2 linked regions of the Blastococcus colisei genome follow. The protein of the gene in region 2 interacts with the protein of the main gene of each other region in a pairwise test. Links are inferred from orthologs where the notes say so. Each region holds a gene or a part of one and is shown on either strand. Other genes may lie near its edges.

Evidence for each region.
Region 1: the proteins of dnaE (region 2) and FHU33_RS00135 interact in binary tests that used the Escherichia coli proteins (3 or more experiments, as listed by UniProt). The link is inferred for Blastococcus colisei from one-to-one orthologs.

Annotation. Positions count from the first base shown.
Region 1 is NZ_VFQE01000001.1:24,574-32,588, forward strand. Bases 1,477-4,450 are described here. They hold FHU33_RS00135 (pyridoxal phosphate-dependent aminotransferase), read right to left. Parts: upstream 3,577-4,450; coding sequence 2,377-3,576; downstream 1,477-2,376. Other genes in these bases: nhaA (Na+/H+ antiporter NhaA), read right to left, coding at 1,477-1,572; FHU33_RS00130 (nitrilase-related carbon-nitrogen hydrolase), read right to left, coding at 1,616-2,380; FHU33_RS00140 (RNA-binding S4 domain-containing protein), read right to left, coding at 3,744-3,959; FHU33_RS00145 (MOSC domain-containing protein), read right to left, coding at 3,965-4,450. Also shown: more of nhaA, read right to left, coding at 1-1,476; more of FHU33_RS00145, read right to left, coding at 4,451-4,696; FHU33_RS00150 (aldose 1-epimerase family protein), read right to left, coding at 4,698-5,612; FHU33_RS00155 (HNH endonuclease signature motif containing protein), read left to right, coding at 5,814-7,040; FHU33_RS00160 (acyl-CoA dehydrogenase family protein), read left to right, coding at 7,210-8,015. UniProt on the Escherichia coli protein: Shows aminotransferase activity with methionine and histidine as substrates, and to a lesser extent also with phenylalanine.
Region 2 is NZ_VFQE01000001.1:2,947,826-2,957,001, forward strand. Bases 3,619-7,753 are described here. They hold dnaE (DNA polymerase III subunit alpha), read right to left. Parts: upstream 7,380-7,753; coding sequence 3,819-7,379; downstream 3,619-3,818. Other genes in these bases: FHU33_RS14015 (LPXTG cell wall anchor domain-containing protein), read right to left, coding at 3,619-3,718; FHU33_RS25015 (hypothetical protein), read right to left, coding at 7,586-7,753. Outside these bases: FHU33_RS14005 (DUF3556 domain-containing protein), read right to left, coding at 1-1,241; FHU33_RS14010 (class I adenylate-forming enzyme family protein), read right to left, coding at 1,318-2,784; more of FHU33_RS14015, read right to left, coding at 2,993-3,618; more of FHU33_RS25015, read right to left, coding at 7,754-7,867; FHU33_RS14030 (CPBP family intramembrane glutamic endopeptidase), read right to left, coding at 7,864-8,661; FHU33_RS14035 (RluA family pseudouridine synthase), read right to left, coding at 8,669-9,176. UniProt on the Escherichia coli protein: DNA polymerase III is a complex, multichain enzyme responsible for most of the replicative synthesis in bacteria. This DNA polymerase also exhibits 3' to 5' exonuclease activity. The alpha chain is the DNA polymerase catalytic subunit.

The sequences.
Region 1 (8,015 bases), 2.9 Mb from region 2 along the record:
CCAGAACCGGCCCTGCGCACCGGCGGCCTCGGCGGCGAGCTGGGCGCGGGGGTGCACCTCCAGCAGCGGCAGGTGCCGGAAGACATAGCGCAGGTCGTCCCCGAACCGGCTCCGCAGCTCGCTCACCACCCCCGTGGCGCGGCCGCAGAAGGGGCACTCCATGTCGCCGTACTCGACCAGGGTCAGCGGGGCGTCGACCGGACCGCGGATGTGGTCGACGGCCGGGTCCACCGGCGGGTCGAGCTGGGCCGGCCGCTCCGGTGCGCTGCCTCCCCGGCCCAGCAGCCGGAAGAAGAGGGCTCCGAGGGCCGTCGAGACGACGGCGGCGCCCAGGATGCCGATGGTCGCCTCCTCCCGCAGGGCCTCGTCGTCGAAGGCCAGGTCGGTGACGAAGAGGGAGACGGTGAAGCCGAGGCCGGTGAGTGCGGCGCCGCTCCACACGCTGCCCAGGCTGATGCCGGGAGGCAGGACGCCCAGCCCCGTCCGGACGGCGAGGGTCGCGGCGAGCCCGACGCCGAGCAGCTTGCCCACCGCCAGCCCGACGAAGACCCCGATGGTGACCGGGGAGGTGAGCGCCCGCTCGACCAGCGCACCATCGATGCGCACGCCGGCATTGGCCAGCGCGAACACCGGGACGACGACGTAGCTGCTCCACGGCACCAGGACCGCGCCGATCCGCTCGTTCGGGGAGATGGCGCGCTCCACGGACAGCTTCGCCTCGCGGGCCAGCGCGGGCTCCGGTGACTGCCGGAACGCCCGCGCCAGCGACCCGGCGCGCTCCACCTCGGCCCGGCGCGGGGGATAGGCGCTGACCAGCAGCCCCAGGACGACCCCGCCGATGGTGGCGTGCACGCCCGACTCGTACATGGCCACCCACATCACCGCGCCCACGGCGAAGTAGGCCGGCCCCCGCCACACCTGCATGCGGGACAGCCCGATGAACGCCAGCACGCACAGGCCCGCGATGCCGAGCGCGACGGGGTCGATCTCGTCGGAGTAGAAGATCGCGATGGCGGTGAGAGCGCCGATGTCGTCGACCACCGACAGCGACAGCAGGAAGACCCGCAGCTGGATCGGGCAGTGCCGGCCGAAGAGCGCCAGGGCGCCCAGGACGAACGCGGTGTCGGTGGCCATCGGGATGCCCCAGCCCACCGCACCGTCCCCGCCGGCGTTGATGGCCAGGTACAGCAGTGCCGGGATCACGAGGCCCGCGACCGCCGCCAGCGCGGGGACGGTCAGCCGGCTGCGCTGCACCAGCTCCCCCATGGAGAGCTCGCGACGCACCTCCATGCCGATCAGGAAGAAGAAGAACACCATCAGGCCGTCGTTGACCCAGTGCTGCAGGTCCATGGCGATCTCGGCGGTGCCGAACCGCAGGGCGAGCTCGGTGTGCCAGAGCCGCTCGTAGGAGCTCCCCCACGGCGAGTTGGCCCAGACGAGGGCGAGCAGGGTGGCCGCCACCATCAGGCCGGCGCCGGCGACGCCGGAGCGCATCAGCCTCCGTACGGGCGCGGACAGCTGCGCGGCGAGATGGGCCGACCCGGGGCGGCTCGCGCCGGCGACAGTGGTCACCCCGGGAACGCTAGGACCCGGACGTCTCCGGAGGGAGTCCCCCTCAGTCCCCCCGGCGGTCGGGCAGGAACCTCAGCCGGTCGCGGGTGGCCGTGACCTCGGCGGCGTCGACGTCGGCCAGCACGATCGTCTCGACGCCGGCCGCGGTGGCCAGCAGCTCTCCCATGGGGCTGACGATCCGGCTGTCGCCGACGTGCTCGGTGCCGTCACCCGCGGTCCCGACCCGGTTGCAGCCGACGACGTAGGCCTGGTTCTCGATGGCCCGCGCCTGCAGCAGCGTCTGCCAGTGCAGGCGTCGCGGGCTGGGCCAGTTCGCCGGCACCAGGTAGACGTCGGTCTCCGGCGCGGCCTTCCAGAACACGTCGGCGAAGCGCAGGTCGTAGCAGATGAACGGCGTGATCCTCACACCGCCGATCTCGACGGTCACCGGCTTCTCCCCCGCCCGGAACCGCTCGTGCTCGCCGGCGTGGGTGAACGGGTGCAGCTTGCGGTAGCGGTGGGCGACGCCGTCGGGACCGGCCAGCACGAAGGAGTTGTAGGGCAACTGCTCCCCGGCGGCGATCTCCGGGCAGGTACCGCCCACCCACACCCCGTGCTCGGCGGCCTGACCGGCCAGGAACTGCGCCGACGGGCCATCCTCGGGCTCACCGATGCCCGGCGTCATGGTGAATCCGGTGCTGAAGGTCTCGGTGAGCAGCACCAGCTCCGCCCCTGCCCCGACCGCCCGGGCGACCTGCGGGGCCAGCCGCGCGAAGTTGGCCTCCCGGTCCTCCCAGACGATGTCGTGCTGCACCGCGGCAATCCTCACGAGAGCCTCCTCAACCGCTCGACGGCGTCGCCCAGGACGGCGTCACTCTTGCAGAACGCGAACCGGACGAGGTGCCGGCCCAGGTGCGCGTGCTCCGGTGCGTAGAAGACCACGGTCGGAACGGCGACGACACCGGCGCGCTCCGGCAGCGCGCGGCAGAACGCCAGCCCGTCGCCGTCGGGCTGCACCGGCCGCACGTCGACCGTCGCGAAGTAGGTGGCCTCCGGGCTGATCACCGGCAGCCCGGCCTCGCGGAGCCCTCGCACCAGGACGTCCCGGCGGTACTGCAGGTCACGGGCTGCCCCGGCGAAGTACTCGTCCGGCAACGCCAGGCCGGCCGCGATGGCGGGCTGGAACGGACCGCCGTTGACGTAGGTGAGGAACTGCTTGGCGGTACGGACGGCGGAGACCAGGGGGGCGGGCCCGCAGATCCAGCCGATCTTCCAGCCCGTGACGTTGAAGGTCTTACCGGCGCTGCCGACCGTCAGCGTGCGCTCGCGCATCCCCGGGAGCGTGGCGATCGAGAGGTGCCCCTCCCCGTCGCCGGCCCCGTCGAAGACCAGGTGCTCGTAGACCTCGTCGGCGAGCACGAGCAGGTCGTGCTCCACGGCATGGTCGGCCAGCAGGGCGAGCTCCTCGCGGGTGAAGACCTTGCCCGTCGGGTTGTGCGGGGTGTTGAGCAACAGGACCTTCGTGCGCCCGGTGATCGCGGTCCGCAGGTCGGCGGGGTCGAACGTCCAGGGCCCCGCGCTGTCGCTCGGCGGATGCAGCGGCACCGGCCGGGCGACGCCCCCGGCCATGGCGATGCCTGCGGCGTAGCAGTCGTACATCGGCTCGAAGAGCACGACCTCGTCGCCGGTCTCGATCAGCGCCAGGAGTGCTGCCGACAGCGCCTCCGTGGCCCCGGCCGTCACGAGGACCTCGCTGTCGGGGTCGTGGTGCAGGCCGCGGAACCGCCGGACGTGCCTGGAGACGGCGGTGCGCAGCTCGGGGATCCCGGGACCCGGCGGGTACTGGTCGGCGGCGGTGCCGATGGCGGCCCGGGCGGCGTCGAGCACCGCGGGCGGGCCGGGGTAGTCGGGGAACCCCTGGCCGAGGTTCACCGAGCCGGTGGCCACCGCGAGCGCGCTCATCTCGGCGAAGACCGTCGTCCCGAAGCCCTGCAGCCGGGCCGAGAGGTACGGGGCCCGGCTCATCGCGCTCCCTCCAGGACGACCTGCACGCTGCGGTTCTTCTCGGCGGCCGCGGGCCACCGGGGCACACGGATCGGGGCGCGGACCATGCCGCCAGCCTGGCAGAGGCCTCGGTTCCACGTGGAACCGTCCATGGCCGAGTCGCGAGCTCCTCGGGCCGCGCCGACCGGTCAGCCGATCCGGACGTCCTCCATGCCCTCGACCGAGACGACGTCGCCGCGGTGCAGCTGGCGGCCGCGGCGCTCCTCGGGCTCGCCGTTGACCCGGACGGCGCCGGAGAACAGCACGTCCTTCACCTGGGCGCCGGTCGGGACGGCGTCGACCAGCTTGAGCAGCTGACCGAGCCGGATGGTGTCCTCGCCAGGCCGCAGGTCGACGGTGCGCATGGCGCTCAGTCTGCCGACCCGTCGGGCACGAGGACGTCGCCGGTGCCGACGGAGCCGCCCCGGATGACGGCCGCCCGCACGGCGAGCAGCCCGTCGCGCTCGCGGTGGATCGTCTTGAGCACCGAGGTGTCACGCGCGATGCCGCCGGGCTGCGGGCGGGTGGTCATGACGCAGCGGGGGATCGGGATGCCGAACCGCAGCCGCACGCCGCCGAGCTCCGCCTCCTGCCCCCGCAGGTGCTCCTCGCCCTCGCCGTCCAGGACGACGTTGGCCCGGAACCGCCGGCGGTCCCACGTGCCGAGCGTGCCCGTCGAGACCAGCGACAGCCGGATGCGAGGGCTGTCGTGGAACGGTCCATGGGCGCCCTCCCACTGCAGCCACTCGGTGGGGTCGGGCTCCTCCTCGTCCACCGGCGTCTCGTAGGTCGGGGCCACGTCGCCGTCCTCGGCAGCGGCGCGCAGCTCCACCCGGCGGCCGAGCCAGCCCGAGAGGGTGTCGTCATCGGTGGTCACCGAGCCGTCGGGCAGGACCACCTCCACCCCGCCGTCGGCGCGCAGGCGGGCTGACCCGAAGAGCAGCTCGGGCACCCGCCGGGCGGTGAGGCCCAGGCCGGTGTCGCGGTCGAACAGCGCCCAGCGCCGGTCGCCGTCGATGCCGAGCGCACCGATCTGCGCCTCGGCCAGCCGCTCTCCCTGCAGCGACTTGACCGGGTAGCGCCAGAGCTCGAGGACCCGCACGTCAGCCCGCCGTCCAGGCCAGCGTCCAGATGCCCGCCCACTCCTCGCCGGGCTCGAGGACGAGCAGGTCGACGCCGTCGGCCAGCGCGTTCGGCGGGCAGGTCATCGGCTCGACCGCCAGGGTCCGGCGCCACCGGCCCTCGGGGAGCACGTCGCCGCTGAACACCTGGAGCCAGGACCACGCGCCGTCGACCGCCAGCTCCAGCTCGCCCGCCGGACCGCGCAGCCGGGTCCGCGCCCAGCCGTCGTCGTCACGGACGAGGTCGGTGAGGGCATCGTCGAGGACGCGGTCACCGAGCCGGCCGACGGCGCCGTCGAACGGGGACCGGCGGCCCGTCGGCAGCCCGCCGTCGAGCTCCAGCACCGTGCGGACGGGCAGCGTCAGGTCGGCATCGCCGATGCCGCCGTCGTGCGACGCCCCGACCGACAGGTAGGGATGGAAACCGGCGCCGAACGGGGCGGCTTCCGTGCCGAGGTTGCGCACCCGCAGCGTCACGGTCAGCCGGCCGGGATCGAGCCGGTAGTCCACGGCGCCGGCCAGCCGGAACGGGTAGCCAGGATGCGGCTCCACGACGGTCCCCACGGTGGCGGCGTCGTCCGAGGTCTCGAGCGCCGTCCAGGGCTGCCAGGCGACGAGGCCGTGGATGGCGTGCGGCGCCTCGGGGGAGCCGACCTCCAGCTGCAGCTCCCGCCCCTGCCACGTCCACCGGCCGTCGCGGATCCGGTTGGGCCAGGGCAGGAGGACCGCACCCGGCCAGCCGTCGACGACCGTGCCCGCCGGATAGGCGTCGAGCACCTCCCAGTCCCCCACGGTCAGCCGGCGCATGCCGCCACCACGCAGGTCGACGGCGAGGCGGGCGGCGCCGGCGCTCAGCTGCACGTCGGTCGGCCGCTCGTCCGGCCATGTGTCAGGCATCTGTGCGACCTCCCCGTGTCCGCCTGTGCGTCAGCTCACCACAGTCGACCTCGGACGATCTCCGCTGCACCTCGGGAGTCCTGATCCTGTGGACGGGAAGAAGTTGTCCACAGGCCGTCTGAGCTTCTCTTTTCGTCGCACCGCCTCGCTATTCTTCGCTCATACGTTCGATCAGTCGGTGCGAATGGCAGGTGCTGGGCGGTGTCGTCGTGGGTGTCGGTGCTCGAGCAGCTCGCCGAGCTGGATCCGGCCGACTTCGACCCCGACGACTTGTCCGACGAGCAGCTGCGCGGGGTCATCCCCTTGGCCCAGATCGGCATCAACCGGCTCACGGCGATGCAGACCCGGGCCGTCGGCGCCGGGGACGCCAGGCAGGTGCACACCGGCGACGGCATGGCGTCGATGAAGCCGTGGTTGACCGGGCACTGCCGGGTCTCCGGTCGCGAGGCGGCCGGGCTGGTGCGGGCCGGCCGGCGGCTGAGAGACCTCCCTGCGCTGGCGGCCGCCTACGCCGCCGGTGCGGTGACGCCTGCGCATGTCGCCGTGGTGACCACCGCAGTGACTCCCGAGCGGGTCGCGAAGGCCGCCGGGCAGGACATCGACCTGGGCTGGACCGATCAGATCCTCACGGATGCGGCGCTGGCGCTGGGTCCGGAGGACACCGCCCAGGCCGTCCGCCGTTGGGTGGCCGGCATCGACCCCGACGGCACCCTGGACGACGCCGCCGGGCTGCCCCGGGTGTTCCGGATGGCGACGTCGGCCGGTGGACGCACGTACCTGTCCGGGCACCTGGATCCGGTCGGTGCCGAGACGGTGCACACGGCGCTGGAAGCGGTCATGAACGGTCACCGGCCGGCCGGTGACCGTCGCAGTTCCGCCGAGCGGCAGGGTGATGCCCTCGTCGAGCTGTGCCGCCAGGCGCTGCACGGCGACCAGTTGCCCGACGTGCGTGGGCAACGTCCACACGTGCGGGTCACCATCGACTGGATGGCACTGTGCGCCGAACGTGGGATGCCCGGCTTCGGCGCACTGTCCTTCGGAGGACCGATCAGCGCCGAGACCGCCCGCCGCATCGCCTGCGACGCCGGCGTCTCCCGGATCCTCACCGGCCCGAACAGTCTGCCCACCGACGTGGGCCGGGAGCAGCGCACCGCCCCGGCGGGCATCCGTCGCGCCATCGAAGAGCGCGATCTGCACTGCGTCTTCACGGGCTGCACCGCCCCGCCGGCCTGGTGCGACGTCCACCATGTCGATCACTGGGCATGGGGTGGAGAGACCTCCTGCGACAACGGCGCCCTGATCTGCGAACGGCATCACACCGCCGTCCACGAGGGCGGCTTCCGGGTCGCTCGCGACCCCGGTACCACGGTCTGGCACACCTACCGCCCCGACGGATCGGAGATCCGGATACGGGGATCGGGTCCATAGCCCGACGATCGCGGTACCGGCCGTGAGCCAGCCGGCACCGCAGGGGTGACGGGTCGTGCGCACGGCGCGTGCCGGCGAGGACGAGACTGGTCAGTGGCCAGGCGCTCGATCCGTACCGGGGCGGCGGCGCTTGTACCGTCAGCTGGACTGATCTCGACGAGGGAGCACCGTGCCGGTCGACCGCGAACTGCCCACCCCCGAGGCCCACGACCTGCTGGCGCTGACCCGCGAGCTGGCCGACGCCGAGCTGGCGCCGAAGGCCGCGCAGTACGAGCGCGAGGAACGCTTTCCCCGCGAGGTGTTCCGCACCCTCGGGGACGCCGGGCTGCTGGGACTGCCGTTCGGCGAGGAGGTCGGCGGCGGCGGGCAGCCCTACGAGGTATACCTGCAGGTCGTCGAGGAGCTCGCCGCCCGCTGGGCCAGCGTCGCCCTCGGCGTCAGCGTGCACACCCTCGCCTGCTTCCCGATCGACCGGTTCGGCACCGAGGCCCAGCGCCGCGACCTGCTGCCCGAGATGGTGGGGGGCCGGCTGCTCGGCGCGTACTGCCTGTCGGAGGCGCACGCCGGCTCCGACCCGGCCGCCATGCGGGCGAGTGCCAAGGCGAGCGACGGCGGGTGGCTGGCCAACGGCGAGAAGGCCTGGGTCACCCACGGCGGGCACGCGGACTTCTACTCCACCTTCCTGCGCACCCCCGACGACGGTGAGCGGGGCATCTCCTGCTTCCACCTGACGCCGGACCTCGCCGGGTTCTCCCCCGCCAGGCCCGAGGAGAAGATGGGGCTGACCGGGTCGACGACGGCCGCGATCCGGCTGGACGACGTCCCCGTCCCCGCCGACCGGCTGGTCGGCGAACGCGGCCGCGGGCTGTCGATCGCCCTGGCCGCGCTCGACTCCGGCCGCCTGGGCGTCAGCGCCGTCGCCGTCGGGCTGGCCCAGTCCGCCCTCGACCTCGCCGTCCGCTACGCCGGCGAGCG
Region 2 (9,176 bases):
CAGGTGGCCGACGCCCAGTTTCCCGCGTACTGCCGCATCGACGGCAGGAACGAGACCAGGTCGGGCCGCAGGTTGCCCAGGATCGGGAAGGCGACGAAGACGGCGAGGATGGCGGCGAGCAGCCACGGCGAGCTGATGTCGCCGACGCCGTAGCCCTCGGAGGCGGGGAAGCCGCCGAAGAGCCAGACGGGGGCGAACATGAAGAAGACGTTCCACTCGAGCGGCACCGCGAGCGGGAAGGTCGAGGTGATGAAGATGTGGAAGACGATCATGCCCACGATCGCCAGCCAGGTGATCGTCGAGTTGGTCGAGAACAGCAGCACCAGCGGGAGCACGAGCTCGACGACGGTGCCACCGATGTGGGCGAAGGCCCACGCCACCTTCGACGGCCGCAGGTCGTTCGGGTAGTCCCGGTAGAGCGCCCGCTTGAACTTCAGCGACGTCAGCCAGGGGGTGTTGCTCATCATCGGCGGGACGACGTTGGTGAAGTGGTGGCCGAACTTCGAGATGCCGGCGCCCATCCAGATCGTGACCAGGGCGATCTTGGCGGCGAGGACCATGTCGACGTGGTTGCTCAGGATGCCGAAGAAGAAGAGCGCGGCGACGTACTGCTCGGAGCGCGCCGCCAGGAAGACGACCCGATCACGCAGACCCATGACGATGATCAGCGCCACGTAGGTCAGCAGCCCCCACTGCGGCAGCAGCCCCGCGTCGCTCCCCGGCAGGGCCGACGACTCGAATCCCGGGGTGAGCAGCAGGAAGGCCAGCGTGGCCAGGATGCTGCAGTAGAGGACGACGTCGAAGGTGGTGCGGTGGTCGCCCTTGGTGAACGGCACCTTGCCCGGCCACGGAGGCAGCCGCAGCGTGTTGCGCCGCGTCCAGTACAGGAAGCCGCCGATGAACGGCTTGAACTTGAACGCCAGTGGACCGGACGACGAGGCCCACCCGGTGATCTCGAAGAGCACCGTCCAGATGATCAGCTTCTGGTAGACGATCAGCTCGCCCCACCAGGCAGCGAAGTCGCCGATGCCTCCGAGGCCGGGCGTCGTGAGGGCGACCACGGCGACGCCGCCGACGACGTAGAAGACCAGCTTGTAGAGGTAGAGCATGTGGTTGGTCTTCGGGCCGCCGAAGCCGTACTCGCACCAGTGGGTGGCGAGCATCCGCATCCGTTCCATGAACGGCATCGACTCGAACTGGGCCGGGTCCACCGGCGGCATGTCTGCGGTCTTGAAACCCATGGTGTCTCCTCGTGCGGGCAGGGGCGTCCGGCACGAGGGGTGCTCGTGCAGTGGACGGGGCGGAGTGGAGGTGCGGTCAGGCCGTCTGCGGTTGCAGCGAACGACGGAGTGCCGGCTTGTCGATCTTGCCGACGGGGTTCTTCGGTAGCGCGCTGACGACGTCCACGGTCTCGGGGACCTTCACCCTCGTGAGGTGACGCCGGCAGTGATCGAGGAGGTCGTCCTCGGTGAGCGCGGAGCCGGGGTAGAGGCTGACGTAGGCGATCGGGGCCTCGCCGAGGACCGCGTCCGGTCGCCCGACGACGGCGGCTTCCAGCACCTCGGGCAGGCCGTGGAGCACCGCCTCGATCTCCTTCGGATAGATGTTCTCGCCGCCGCGGATGATCATGTCCTTCACCCGGTCGACGAGGGTGAGGTATCCGTCCTCGTCGAGGCGACCGACGTCCCCGGTGTGCAGCCACCCGCCGACGACGGTGGCCGCGGTCGCCTCCGGCAGGTTCAGGTAGCCCCGCATGACCGTGGGTCCGGAGATCACGACCTCGCCCGGCTCTCCCGTCGGCGCGAGGGACCCGTCCTCGGCCCGGATGGCGATGCGCTGCCCCGGCAGGGCGGGCCCCACCGTGCCGAGCTTGCGGATGCCGTCGACGGGGTTGCATGCCGACGCGCAGGTGCCCTCGGTCAGGCCGTAGCCCTCCACCATCGTGAACCCGAACCGCTGCTCGCAGCGGTCGAGCAGCTCGGCCGACACCGGGGCGGCGCCGCAGACCACGAATCGCAGCGACGAGGTGTCGGGTCGGACGTCGTCGGGCAGCGAGGCCAGCAGCGCGTAGATCGTCGGCACCGCGGAGAAGTACGTCGGACGCAACCGCTCGATCTGGTCGAAGAACCGGCTGGCGGAGAAGCTGCCGACGATGCTCAGCTGTCCACCCGACCGGAAGCTCGCCAGCGCACTGACCATGATCGCGTTGACGTGGAACAGGGGCAGTACCAGCAGGCAGTGGTCCTGCTCGGTCAGGGAGAAGTGGTCCGCCATGATGCTCGACATCGCCTCGGCGTTGCCGTGGTCGAGCATCACGCCCTTGGGCCGTCCGGTGGACCCGCTGGTGTAGATCAGCAGCGCCAGGTCGTCAGGCCGCAGGGCGACCGGCCGGAGCGGTGCGCCTCCGGCGGCGACCCGCATGTCCCGCACATGGACTGCCGGCCGTCCACCGGTGGGCGCCTCCGGCCCCAGGTTCACCACGACGAGGGCCCCGGAGTCCGCGATCTGGTGCTCGGCCTCGCTCCGGGTGAACACAGGGTTGACCGGGGTGGCCGCGCCGCCGAGCCGCCACGCGGCGAACAGCGCTACGAGCAGCTCGACCCGGTTGGGGAGCATGACGGCGAGCACGTCGCCACGACCGAACCCAAGGTCAGCCAGCTGGCCGGCGAACGCCGCGATCCGGGCATCGAACTCGGCGTAGTTCAGCTCCACGCTGTCGTCCCGGACGCATGGCTTGCCCGCAGAGGAACGGAGCCGCTCCCAGGGCAGGTAACCGAAGCTCATGCGCCGCCGACTCCTTCGGTGCTCGTGCACTGTGACCCGCACCACCGGGCCCTGTGATGCACGACACTAGGGAGGCGGGTGCGGTCGGCCCACGTCCGTCAGACACCAACTTGGTGTGCGGACTTGTGCGCCGTGCACATCTGAGCCGGTGACCGGTCGCTCCACACCGGTACCGACGTACCGGCGACCCGAGCGTCCGGCGGTCGGGTCAGGTGGAGGGGGATGCCGGCGGAGGGGCGTCGACCAACGGTCGTTCGTCCGGAAGAAGTGCTCCGCCGCCGGCCGAAGCCGCCCGTCCGCCGGCGTCGGACTCGGTCCGGCCGAGGCCGTCGTCGAGCGCGTAGAGGACGGCGGCGACGTAGGCCAGGAGCGCGGTGAACGGGGTCAGCGCCAGCGCCGGCAGCGATCCCAGGGTGAGGGAGGTGGTCACACGGGCGCCGATGTCGGTGAGCTCCGCCTCGGAGGGGCCTCCCCCGAGGAGCTCGCCGGTCTGCCAGGCGACGACCCCCGTGAGGCAGGCACCCACCGCCAGCGCGAGCACCGTGGCCACGCCGCGACGCCGGCGGAGGAGCCAGGCCGCGCTCCCGGCGAGCAGGCCGACGCCGGCCAGGATCAACGCGAGGACGGCGTCGTCGGCGGCCAGGAGCTCCGGTGAGGGGTTTCCGATCGGCACCGGACCGGCCTCGGTGACGCGGAAGTCGGCCCGCGGGGCGAGCCACCACCACAGCAGGCCGGTGGGAATTCCGGCCAGCGCCAGCGCCAGCACGATCCCGGCCGAGCTGCGCGAGTCGGCCCGCACCTCCGCCCGGCCCCGCCAGTAGGCCGACGCCACGGAACGTGTCGTGCCACGGCCCTCGGGGGCCGCGGGTCCCAAGGCGCCGTTCGGAAGGCCGTGGGCTGCCACCGCGTCGGTGGTGGGTGCGGGGTAGGTCACCGCTCCAGTGAACAACGGCTTCCTGGCAGCTGCCGGATCGCGGTCCGACGACCGGGACGGTTCCGCCGGCGGGCCCGGTTCCGTGGTCAGCGGACCCCCGTCACAGCAGCGCCACGCTGGTCGGGCCCAGCAGTGCCTTGATGTCGCCCATGAGCGCCGTGCTCGGGCGCACCCGCAGCCCCTGGTCGAGGCGGAGCACCGTCTCCCGGCTGCCGTTGACGAGCTTGAGCTGCACCTCGGTGGTGCCGGGATGGCTGCCGAGCACCTCGCGCAGCCGCTCCACGACCGGCGGCGTGCAGCGCGCCGCCGCCATCGACACCAGCACCGGTCCGCGCGGCCCCTCGGTGAGCTCGGGAATGGTCACCTCGGAGCCGAACAGCGACGGCTGGTCGTCGCGCCGGCTGATCCGCCCCTTGACCACGATGATCTGGTCGCGGACGACCTTCTCCGAGACCTCGGCCCACGTCTTGGGGAAGAACAGCACCTCGATGCCGGACTCGAGGTCCTCGAGCGTGGCGATCGCCCACGGCGCGCCCTGCTTGTTCGTCCGCGGGGAGACGGAGGTGAGGATGCCGGCGATGGTCACGTTCGCGCCGTCCTCGACGCCGCCGGCGTTGATCTCGGCGATGGGGGTGTCGGCGTTCGCCGCGAGCACGTGCTCCACGCCGTGCAGGGGGTGGTCGGAGACGTAGAGGCCCAGCATGTCGCGCTCGTAGACCAGGCGCTCGGCCTTCGACCAGTCGGCCGTGGGGATGACGATGTCCAGCGCCCCGCTGAACGGATCGTCCTCCCCCGCGCCGGCGCCGAAGCTGCCGAACAGGTCGAACTGGCCCTCCGCCTCCTTGCGCTTGAGCGCCATGGCCGAGTCGACGGCCTGGACGTGAACCGCGGCGATGCCCTGCCGCGAGTGGCCCAGCGAGTCGAATGCGCCGGCCTTGGCCAGGGACTCGATCACCTTCTTGTTGCAGGCCACCGTGTCGATCTTGCGCATGAAGTCGGCGAAGTCCTTGAAGGCGCCCTTCTCCTCGCGGGCCCGGACGATCGAGTCGACGACGTTGTGCCCGACGTTGCGCACGGAAGCCATGCCGAAGCGGATGTCGGTGCCGACGGCGGTGAAGTCCCAGGACGACTCGTTGACGTCGGGCGGGAGGACCTTGATGCCCATCCGGCGGCACTCGGCCAGATAGATCGGCCGGCGATCCTTGTCGTCGCCCACGCTGGTGAGCAGGCCGGCCATGTACTCGGCCGGGTAGTTCGCCTTGAGGTAGGCCGTCCAGTACGAGATCAGCCCGTAGGCCGCGGAGTGCGCCTTGTTGAACGCGTAGTCGGCGAAGGGGACGAGGATGTCCCACAGCGTCTTGATGGCAGCGGCGGAGAACCCGTTGGCCTTCATTCCGGCCTCGAAGCCGACGAACTCCGCGTCCAGGACCGACTTCTTCTTCTTGCCCATCGCACGGCGCAGCAGGTCGGCCTTGCCGAGCGAGTACCCGGCGACCTTCTGCGCGATCGCCATGACCTGCTCCTGGTAGACGATCAGGCCGTAGGTCTGGCCGAGGATCTCCTCGAGCGGCTCGGCGAGCTCCGGGTGGATCGGGGTGATCTCCTGCTGGCCGTTCTTGCGCAGCGCGTAGTTGGTGTGCGAGTTCGCGCCCATCGGGCCGGGGCGGTAGAGCGCGCCCACGGCCGAGATGTCCTCGAAGTTGTCCGGCCGCATCAGCCGCAGCAGCGAACGCATCGGGCCACCGTCGAACTGGAAGACGCCGAGCGTGTCCCCCCGGCCCAGCAGCTGGTAGGTGGCCTTGTCGGTGAGGTCCTTGCTGAGCTCGTCGAGGTCGATGGCCTCCTTGCCGTTGATGACGATGTTGCGCAGCGCGTCGTCGATGACCGTGAGGTTGCGCAGCCCCAGGAAGTCCATCTTGAGCAGCCCGAGCGTCTCGCAGGTCGGGTAGTCGAACTGCGTGATGACCGCGCCGTCGGCCTCGCGGCGCATGATCGGGATGCTGTCGATCAGTGGGTGCCGGCCGATGATGACGCCGGCGGCGTGCACGCCCCACTGCCGCTTCAGGCCCTCGAGCTTGCGGGCCTGGTCGACGACCTCGGCCGCGCCCGGATCGGCCTCGTACCGGGCCCGGAACTCCGAGGCCTCCTTGTAGCGCGGGTGGGCCGGGTCGAAGATGCCCGACAGCGGGATGTCCTTGCCCATCACGCCCGGGGGCATGAGCTTGGTCAGCTCGTCACCGACCGAGTAGGGGCGGTCGAGCACCCGGGCGGCGTCCTTGATCGCGGCCTTGGCCTTGATCGTGCCGTAGGTGACGATCTGGCTGACCCGCTCCTCGCCGTACTTCTCCGACACGTAGCGGATGACCTCGCCGCGGCGGCGGTCGTCGAAGTCGATGTCGACGTCGGGCATGGAGACGCGCTCGGGGTTGAGGAACCGCTCGAAGATCAGGCCGTGGGACAGCGGGTCAAGGTCGGTGATGCCCATCGCGTAGGCAGCCAGCGACCCGGCGGCCGAGCCACGGCCCGGACCCACCCGGATGCCGTTGTCCTTGGCCCAGTTGATGAAGTCGGCGACCACGAGGAAGTACCCCGGGAAGCCCATCTGGCAGATGATCGCGGTCTCGTAGTCGGCCTGCTTGCGCACGTGGTCGGGGATGCCGCTCGGCCACCGCTTGTGCAGCCCGCGCTCGACCTCCTTGACGAACCAGGAGGTCTCGTCCTCCCCCGGCGGCAAGGGGAAGCGCGGCATCAGGTCGGCGCCCTCGGTGAACGTCACCTCGCACTGCTCGGCGACCAGCAGCGTGTTGTCGCAGGCGACCTGGAGGTCGCCGGGGAAGAGCGCGCGCATCTCGGCGGCGCTCTTGAGGTAGTAGCCGTCGCCGTTGAAGCGGAAGCGGTTGGTCTCGTTGAGGCGCGACCCCGTCTGGATGCACAGCAGGGCGTCGTGGGCGGCGGCGTCCTCCTTGTGCGTGTAGTGCAGGTCGTTGGTGGCCAGTAGCGGGATGCCGAGGTCCTTCGCGATCGCCAGCAGCGCGGGCCGGGTCTTCTTCTCGATGGACAGGCCGTGGTCCATGAGCTCGGCGTAGAAGTTCTCCCGCCCGAAGATGTCCTGGAAGTCGGCCGCCGCCTGCCGCGCGCGGTCCTCCTTGCCGGCGCGCAGCCACATGTTCACCTCACCCGACGGGCAGCCGGTGGTGGCGATCAGGCCCTTGCCGTAGCGCTCCAGCAGGTCGCGGTCGAAGCGCGGCTTGCGGTACTGGCCCTCGAGGCTGGCCAGCGAGGAGATGCGGAACAGGTTGTGCATCCCCTCCGTCGTCCGGGCCAGCAGGGTCATGTGCGTGTACGCGGCCTTGCCGCGGTTGGACCCGCCGTCGCCCTCCTCGTCGATGAGGTTGTCGCCGAAGTCGAACGGCGCGCGGTCGAAGCGCGACCCGGGCGTGTAGTAGCCCTCCATGCCGATGATCGGCTTCACCCCGGCGCCTGTCGCCTGCTTGTAGAAGTCGTAGGCGCCGAAGACGTTGCCGTGGTCGGTCATGGCCAGGGCGGGCATGCCCTGGGCGGCTGCGGCGGCGGTGACCTCGGGCAGCTTGGCCGCGCCGTCCAGCATCGAGTACTCGGTATGTACATGCAGGTGCGCGAACGAGTCGGACGTGCTGCTCACGGTGCGGCGCTACTCCTCAGTGGTCGTGCGTGCCCGCCGGGGAGGTGCTCCGGCAGGCGACCGGTGGGGAGACCGGTGGTTGCGGGTGCCTGCGTTCGGTGGTGCGGGGGCCGGTACGTCGATCCTCGCACTCCCGGAGGTCTACTCCGAGGGTCTGACAGGACGTGTCTCCTCACAGGCGGACCGATCCGTCACACCCGCCCCGGCTACCGCAGCGGCAGCGGCAGCGGCAGCGGCAGCGGCAGCGGCAGCGGCAGCGGCAGCGGCATGGTGACGTGGACGATGCCCGCCTCCTCGTAGTCACCGCCCCGTCGCGTCGCCGCCGAGCGCGTGCACCGCGATCGAGCCGGCGGCGTGCTCCTCGATCTCCGGCGGCACGCTCCGCTGTCGACGAAGACCCGGGTGCGCAGAGCGGCGGCGTCCGGCCCGTCGGCCGGTGTCATCACGACCGCGGTCATGGCCGGCCCCGCCCCACGGCCCTCGCTCACGCCGTCCTCCCGGCGGGCAGCACCCGCGCCGGCACGAGGAGGAAGCGCAGGTCGATGAGGGCGTGCAGGAGGACGGGCAGCAGCAGCGAGCCGGTCTGCAGGTACACCGCGGCCATGACCCCGCCCAGGACTCCGGTGGTGACGACGCCGACCCTGCCCTGGTAGGCGTGGGCGAGGCCGAACGCCACGCCCGCGACGACGACCAGGACCCCCGTCGGCAGCCCGCCGGCCAGGGCGGCGACCACCGCGAGGAAGAACCCCCGGTACAACCACTCCTCGCAGACCCCGGCGGTCACGCCGACCAGGGTGAACAGCCGTCGCTCACCGGCCGTGCGCGGCAGGAGCGCGAGCGTGGCGGCACCGGGGGGCTCGGCATGCCGCCCCTGGGCGGGCGGGGAGTGACCCCGACGGCGCACCGGCTCCGCCGCCTCGAGCAGCGCCCCGCCGCGCAGTGCCCGGGTCGAGACGGCGACGAAGAGGAGCACGAGCACGATGACCAGGCCGGTCAGCGGGCCGGGCCACTGCTGCGGCCAGCGGAGCCCGACCTGGCCGGCGTCCACGCCCGGGGCCGAGAGGAAGACCACCAGCGCGAGCAGCGCCAGGCCCCACTCCAGCACGAGCAGGCGGCCGTAGAAGGAGCGGCGGGCGCCGGGATCGGTGCGCAGCCGACCCTCGAACCGGCGGTGCAGGACGTGCCCCACCATCGGTTCGCCCACCACCAGGTAGCCCGCGACCACGACCGCCGCGAACGCTGCGGGCCCGAAGTCGGCGAGGGAGCCCGGCAGGTCGCTCACGCCGGACTCAGGTCTCCGCGCGCAGGAGGGCCAGCGCGCCGGCGAGGTCGTCGGGGTACTCGCTGGTGAACTCCACCCAGCGGCCGTCGGCGGGGTGCGGGAGGCCGAGCCGGACGGCGTGCAGCCACTGCCGCGCCACGCCGAGGCGGGCCGCGAGGGTCGGGTCGGCGCCGTAGGTCGTGTCGCCCACGCAGGGATGGCGCAGCGCGGAGAAGTGCACCCGGATCTGGTGGGTGCGCCCGGTCTCCAGCCGGATGTCGACCAGGCTCGCTGCCGGGAACGCCTCCATCACCTCGTAGTGGGTGACCGAGGGGCGGCCTCCCTGGACCACCGCGAACCGCCAGTCGTGCCGGGGGTGGCGGTCGATGGGCGCGTCGATCGTCCCCCGCGACGGATCGGGGTGGCCCTGCACGAGGGCGTGGTAGCCCTTCTCGACGGTGCGCTCCTTGAACGCCGCCTTGAGCGCGGTGTAGGCGCGCTCGCTCTTCGCGACCACCATCACGCCGGTCGTCGCC